Regions from separate parts of the Stenotrophomonas genospecies 3 genome, predicted to be linked through region 2. Evidence: predicted binding sites of a transcription regulator. Region 2 holds the regulator's gene; the other holds the start of a gene.

Region 1 (3,413 bases), on a different contig from region 2:
CCGCCTGCTGCTCGGTGCGGCGCGACAGGTCACTGTTGCCGGCGGCAATCTCACCCGCCGCCAGGCGGATGCTGGCCGCCGACTGCTGGATCTGGCCAACGATCTGGGTCAGCTGCTGCACGGTGCTGTTGGCATCGTCGCGCATCACCGCGAACACGCCGTGGAAGTCGCCCTGCATGCGCGCGCTGAGGTCGCCTGCGGCAATCGCGCGCAGCAGCGTCGACAGCTCGGCCAGGTTGTGGTCGCTGACCTGCATCATGGTGTTGAGGGTTTCCACCATGCGGCGGAAGTCGTGGTCGAAACGCAGCGTGTCGCCGCGCACCGCAAAATCGCCGGCGGCGGCGGCAGCGGCCAGCTGCTGGATCTGATCGTTGATCGCCGCCAGGTTGCTCTTGGTAGTGGCCATTGCAGCGGTGAACACCGCCTTCTCGCCCGGCAGCGCTTCCATGTCCACGCTCAGGTCACCCACCGCATAGCGCTGCATCACGTCGACCAGGCGCTGGGTGACGGCGTTGCTGGAGGCCACCAGCTGGTTGCTGTCAGCCACCATCCGGCCGTACTCACCCGGGAACGCCGAGGCGTCCATGCGGTAGCTGATTTCACCGGCGTCATGGCGACGCGCCATTTCCGCCTGCGCCGCCATCACCGACTGCAGCTGCCCCCGCATGCCCTGCATCGCGTCCAGCAGGCGGCCCACTTCGTCGTTGCTGCGTGCCGGCAGGGTGCTGTCCAGCTTGCCCGCGGCGACATCGCCGGCCACGCGCACGGCTTCGGCCAGTGGGCGGATCGCCAACCGGCGCAGCAGCACATAGACACCGGCACTCAGCGTCAGCGCGGCCACCACACCAACCAGCAGGGTCAGCCACAGCAGCTGGCGCGCCTCGGCCACGATCACCGCGTGCGGCATCACCACACCCAGTGCAAAGCGCTGCGGCGCATCGCCCACACGCAGCGGCACGTATACGCGCACGTTGCCGGCGGCATCCGGAGTGAAGGCTTCGAACCGGCGGTCGGCGGCGATGTCTGCCAGCATGCTGCGGGTCAATGCGTCGCCTCGTGGCTTGCCGATTTCGGCGGCATTGGCCGAGGCCAGCACCACGCCATTCGGCGAGAGCAGTTCGACGCGCCCGGCGCCCATCGGCTTGAGCGTGGCCAGGTGCTTCTGCAGCGCCGCCAGCGAGAAGTCCACAGTAAATACACCGAGGAACCGGCCGTTTTCGATGATCGGCGTGCTCAGCGTGCTCATCAGCACCTGCTGGCCACCGATGTCGTAGGCGTAGGGCTCGCTTACCTTCGCCAGCTTGTCGCGGCTGGGCACCATGTACCAGTCACCGGAGCCACTGGCCGTCTCGGTGTAGTCGGTCATCGTCGACTGCTGCGGCTTGCCATCGTGCCAGGCCCAGTAGCTCATGTAACGACCGGTGGCATCGTGCGCTTCAGTGTTGACGAACTCGGCATCCTTGCCATCGAAGGCGTCGGCCTCCCACATGGTGCTCTTGCCCAGCCACTCGGGGTGGGTGCGCAGCTGCTCGCCCAGCACGGCAGCCAGGCTGGCACGGTCCGGAACATCGCCGCGCGCGCGCTGGGCGAGCACGGCCTCGACCATGGCGTCGTTGCTGGCAAAGGCGGTGCCCAGATCGGCCGCGACCTGGCGGGCTTCGGCGGTGGCTTCGCTGGCCATGGTCTGGCGCGAGGCGTCGATCAGGCTGGCGCTGGCCTGGCGGTAGATCAGGAACGCAGTCAGGCCGAAGCACAGCAGCGCGATCGCAGCGGTGCCCAGCATCAGCTTGTGGGCGATGCTGCCCGGGCGGCGGGCAGCGGCGGAACGGGGAGAAGGCATGGAAGGATCCGCAAGGCAGTTCAGGACGACCGGCACCGCGAGGGCACCGCGCAGGTGCGCGATCCGTCGCGCAGGCCACCGGCCGCCGGGACACGCCCGGCGCTGGAAGCGCACCGGGTTAGCGGCCGCCTGCGAACGAGGTTGAGGCGGTCCATCTGCACATTCCTGAACCTGCTCAGGGTCGGGTCAGGAACCCGCCCGGCTGCCGCCCTATTCGGCCACGCGGTCCTTGATCCATTCCGCCCGCGGCAGCACCTCGATGCTGCCAACCGCGTACTGCTGCAGCACGTCGTCCGGGCCGAAGCGCGGCTGCCAGCCCAATGTGCGGCGCATCAGTGCACTGTCGTAGACGCGGTCAATGCTCAGCGGCAGCGGCCAGCCACGGCGCTCGAACTCGGCCAGCAACTGCGGGGCGCGGCGGGCCAGCACCCTGCACGGCTGGGTCGCCAGTTCCAGGCAATCCTCGCGCAGGAACGGCGTCGGTGCGCAGGCAATGTAGCGTGCGAAGGCAGCGCCCTCATCGTGCAGCAGCGCGGCATGTGCGCTGGCCACGTCGCGCGCGTCGATGCCGCGGTGCAGGCGGAACATCGCCATCCGCTCCGGTGGCTCGGGGAAACAGCGGGCCATGCGCAGCACGCGCACGCTGAAGCCCGGCGCCGCAGCGGCTTCAGCCAACGCCTCGGCCTGCAGCTTGCTGCGATGGTAGATGGTGCGTGGCAGCGGCTCGGTATCTTCATCGATCCAGCGGCAACCGCCCGCCACCACCGCATGGCCATACAGCGCCGTGGTGCTGGTCAGCACGAAGCGGCGTGCACCGGCCTCGCGGGCAGCCTGCAACAGGTGTGCGGTCGCCTCCACATTGATCTGCTGGAATACCGCATCCGGCACCAGGCCGACATGGGGTGCGTGCAGGGCGGCGGTATGGATCACCGCGTCGACGCCCTGCACTGCCCGCTTCACGGCCTGACGATCGGTGACATCGGCAATGATGCGGGTGGTGGCGAATGGGCTGCGATCCAGCCCCACCACTTCGTGGGCCGCCGCCAGCGCGCCGAAGATCGCACGCCCGATCCGCCCGGAACTGCCGGTCAACAGAATCTTCATTGAGTCCATTCACTCGAAGCGCCCGGGAACTACCGGGATGCATCGATTCTAGGCACGCTGCATGTCGTCTGCGATAGGGCGCGGTTGCAATTGTGCGTTCATTCTGGCGATGCCGATCGGGCCAGCAGCTGGCGGGCGACGAACAGCGGATCGTCACCGCCTGCTGCATCAGGCGTGACGCCGGTGCGTTCCCAGTTGGTTCCGGTACGGAGGTTGATCGGCTGCCGGTCGGGAATGCTGATCTGATAGCCATCCGGCAGCAGCACAGGATCATCGAACATATGTGCCGCACCGCCACTTCGACTACCAACGACACGTGCCCGCCCCTGCGCCTGCAGCGAGTACGCGACGAATTCGGCGGCCGACCCGGTGCGGCGGTCGATCAGAACCACCAGCGGCTTCAGGTACAGCCCCAGGCTCGCCGGTGGCAACGGTACCGGACTGCGCTGGCCACGGCGTTGCAGTGACT
Region 2 (3,413 bases):
GATGGACGAGTATGGCTTCGATGCCGGCCTCGCCCGCGACGTGGCCATGCAGATCCCGCTGGAGACCGAAGCCCACCGTGGCCGTGGCCTGATGCTGGGGCTGATCTCGCGCAAGCTGCCGATCGCCCCGGTCGACCCGCTGGAAGAAGGCGGCGTGATCGCCCTGGTCGGCCCGACCGGCGCTGGCAAGACCACCACCATCGCCAAGCTGGCCTCGCGCTTCGCCGAGAAGCACGCGCCGCGTGACGTGGCCCTGGTCACCACCGACACCACCCGCATCGGTGCCCGCGAGCAGCTGTACGGCTACGGCCGCCAGCTCGGCATCGCGGTGCATGAGGCCAACAGCGGCACCGACCTGGACCAGCTGCTGGAACGCTTGAAGGACTACAAGCTGGTGCTGATCGACACCGCCGGCCTGGGCCCGCGCGACCGCGCACTGGCCGCCCAGCTGCAGTGGCTGCGTGCCGCGCGCCAGGTCCGCACCCTGCTGGTGCTGCCGGCCAACACCAGCTTCGGCGACATGGACGAGGTGGTCCGCCGCTTCGGCGCCGCCAACCTGCAGGGTCTGGTACTGAGCAAGCTGGACGAGACCGGCCGCTTCGGCAACGCCCTGTCGGTGGCCGTGGATCATGCCCTGCCGATCACCTGGGTGACCGATGGCCAGGACGTCCCGGAGGACCTGCACCGGGCCAGTGCAGCCAATCTTGTACTTCGCCTTGAAGATTTGCGCCGCGCGGCCGATATGCCCTGCAACCCGGAGTTGAACCATGCCGTCGCGTGAGTACGCCAAGCTGACCAAGACCTTCCCGCTGTCGGCCACCCGCAGCGAGCCGCTCGGCCCTGTGCGCACCATTGCGGTCACTGGCGGCAAGGGCGGCGTGGGCAAGACGAATGTGTCGGCCAACCTGGCCGTGGCGCTGGCTGGCATGGGCAAGCGCACGCTGCTGCTGGACGCCGACCTCGGCCTGGCCAACATCGACGTGATCCTGGGCCTGAACCCCACCTTTACGCTGGCCGACCTGGTCGCCGGCCGCTGCACGCTGGATGACGTCATCGTCGAAGGCCCGAACGGCGTGCTGGTGGTCCCGGCCGCATCCGGCCGCCGCCACATGGCCGAGCTGGCCCCGGCCGAGCACGTTGGCCTGGTCAACGTGTTCTCCGAACTGGAGCGCGAGCTGGACATCATGGTGGTGGACACTGCCGCGGGCATCACCGATGGCGTGCTGACCTTCTGCCAGGCCGCACAGGACACCGTGGTGGTGGTCTGTGACGAGCCGGCCTCGATCACCGACGCCTACGCACTGATCAAGGTGCTGTCGCGCGAGCGTGGCGTGGACCGCATCCAGGTGGTGGCCAACATGGTGCGCGACCCCAACGAGGGCCGCGTGCTGTACGAGAAGCTGACCCGCGTCTGCGAGAAGTTCCTTGCCGATGTCTCGCTGAACTACCTGGGCTGCGTGCCGCAGGACGATTGGCTGCGCCTGTCGGTGCAGCGCCAGCAGCCGGTGGTGAAGGCCTATCCGTCCAGCCCGGCGGCGCTGGCGATCACCGAGATCGCGCGCCGTACCGCGCGCTGGCAGGCGCCGACCGAACCGCGTGGCGGCGTCGAGTTCTTCCTCGAACGCATCCTCAAGCAGCGTGGGGTGACGGCATGAAAGGCGCAGCCCAGTACAGGGAAGTGCAGCGCTCGGCGGCGAACGAAGTCATCGCCCAGCATTCGGACCTGGTGCGGCGCATCGCCCACCACCTGGCCGCGCGCCTGCCGGCCAGCGTCGAGGTCGACGACCTGATCCAGGCCGGCATGATGGGCCTGATCGAAGCCTCGCGCAGCTATGACGCCGACCAGGGTGCTTCTTTTGAGACCTACGCCTCGATCCGCATCCGTGGTTCGATGATCGACGAGATCCGCCGTGGTGACTGGGTCCCGCGCTCGGTGCACCGGCGTGCACGTGATGCCGCCGCCACCATCCGCCGCCTGGAACAGAGCAGTGGCCGTGCCGCCAGCGCCACTGAAGTGGCCGCCGCGATGGAGATGCCGCTGCCCGAGTACCTGCGGCTGATGGAAGACGCTGCACGTGGCCAGGTGCTGAGCCTGGAATCGCGCATCGAGGACCAGGGCGAGCTGGACACCGTCGCCCAGGGCGGGCCGACCCCGCAGCAGGTACTGGAGCGCGGCGAGTTCGGTCGCGAGCTGGGCAAGGCCATCGGCCACCTGCCCGAGCGCGAACAACTGGTGCTCTCGCTGTACTACGAGCAGGAACTGAACCTGAAGGAGATCGGCGCGGTGCTCGGCGTGAGCGAGTCGCGGGTCTGCCAGATCCACGGCCAGGCGGTACTGCGCCTGCGTGGCCGGCTGAAGCTGTTCGAGGCTGCCGACGCAGGCCTCGAAGAATGAACATCCCCGAGGCGGCTGCCCCCGGTCGTCCGGAATGAACAACAAAGGAATTCTGCTTTGAACAAGAACATGCGCATCCTGATCGTCGACGACTTCTCGACCATGCGTCGAATCGTCAAGAACCTGCTGGGCGATCTGGGCTTCACCAATACCGCCGAAGCCGAGGACGGGCATGCCGCGCTGTCGCTGCTGCAGAGCCAGCCGTTCGATTTCGTGGTCACCGACTGGAACATGCCGGTGATGACCGGCATCGAGCTGCTCAAGGCGATCCGTGCCGATGCCAAGCTGAAGACCCTGCCGGTGCTGATGGTCACGGCAGAAGCCAAGCGCGAGCAGATCATCGAAGCCGCCCAGAGCGGTGTGAACGGCTACATCATCAAGCCGTTCACCGCGCAGACGCTGGAAGAGAAGCTCGGCAAGATCTTCGAACGCCTGGCGGCCAGCGCCTGATGGATACCACGGTCGACAAGAACGCCCTCGCCCTGCGCCTGCAGGAGGCCCTGGACGCGCTCGAATCCGGTGACGAGGCCGCCTGGCGGCAGCGCATCGACGGGCTGGTCGCGCTGCGCACGCAGCCGATGATGAGCGGCCTCTCGCGGCTGGCCCGCGAGCTGGGACAGGCGCTGGGCGAACTGCCGACCGTGCCGAGCGAAGCCGGCGAACTGGACGACGCCTGCGCGCGACTGGACCACGTGGTGGCGATGACCGAACAGGCCACGCACCGCACCCTGGACCTGGCCGAGGAATGCCGCAGCCTGACCGAACAGCTGCGCGCTGAAGGCCTGCAGCCGGGCCAGGACGCGCAGCTCGAGCGCATCCGCCACAACCTGACCGAGATCGCCCTGACCCAGAGCTACCAGGACCTGACCGGGCAGATCATCCGTCGCGTGGTCGGCATCGTCCGCCGCGTGCACGAAGGCTTCGGCGCGCTCGGCCTGCCGCCGGAACAGCATCGCACCGACCCGGAACTGGCCGGGCCGGCACTGAAGGGACTGGACCGCCACGCGGTCTCGCAGAA

What was found. The regulator FliA, encoded in region 2, starts transcription of late flagellar genes. The targets are predictions, from matches to a motif close to TAAAGTTTNNCNNNCNNNGGCCGATAA.
Region 1: a site for FliA is predicted at 1,959-1,985, ahead of ACX9OT_RS01720 (methyl-accepting chemotaxis protein). Genes of this name have one in related genera too.

Annotation. Positions count from the first base shown of each region.
Region 1 covers NZ_JBTMUR010000001.1:388,291-391,703, forward strand. Annotated here, with positions in the region: gene ACX9OT_RS01720 (methyl-accepting chemotaxis protein) at 1-1,840, opposite strand, end outside; gene ACX9OT_RS01725 (NAD-dependent epimerase/dehydratase family protein) at 2,051-2,944, opposite strand; gene ACX9OT_RS01730 (S41 family peptidase) at 3,043-3,413, opposite strand, start outside.
Region 2 covers NZ_JBTMUR010000017.1:48,870-52,282, reverse strand. Annotated here, with positions in the region: gene flhF (flagellar biosynthesis GTPase FlhF) at 1-781, shown strand, start outside; gene ACX9OT_RS19370 (MinD/ParA family ATP-binding protein) at 768-1,655, shown strand; gene ACX9OT_RS19365 (RNA polymerase sigma factor FliA) at 1,652-2,395, shown strand; gene cheY (chemotaxis response regulator CheY) at 2,453-2,845, shown strand; gene ACX9OT_RS19355 (protein phosphatase CheZ) at 2,845-3,413, shown strand, end outside.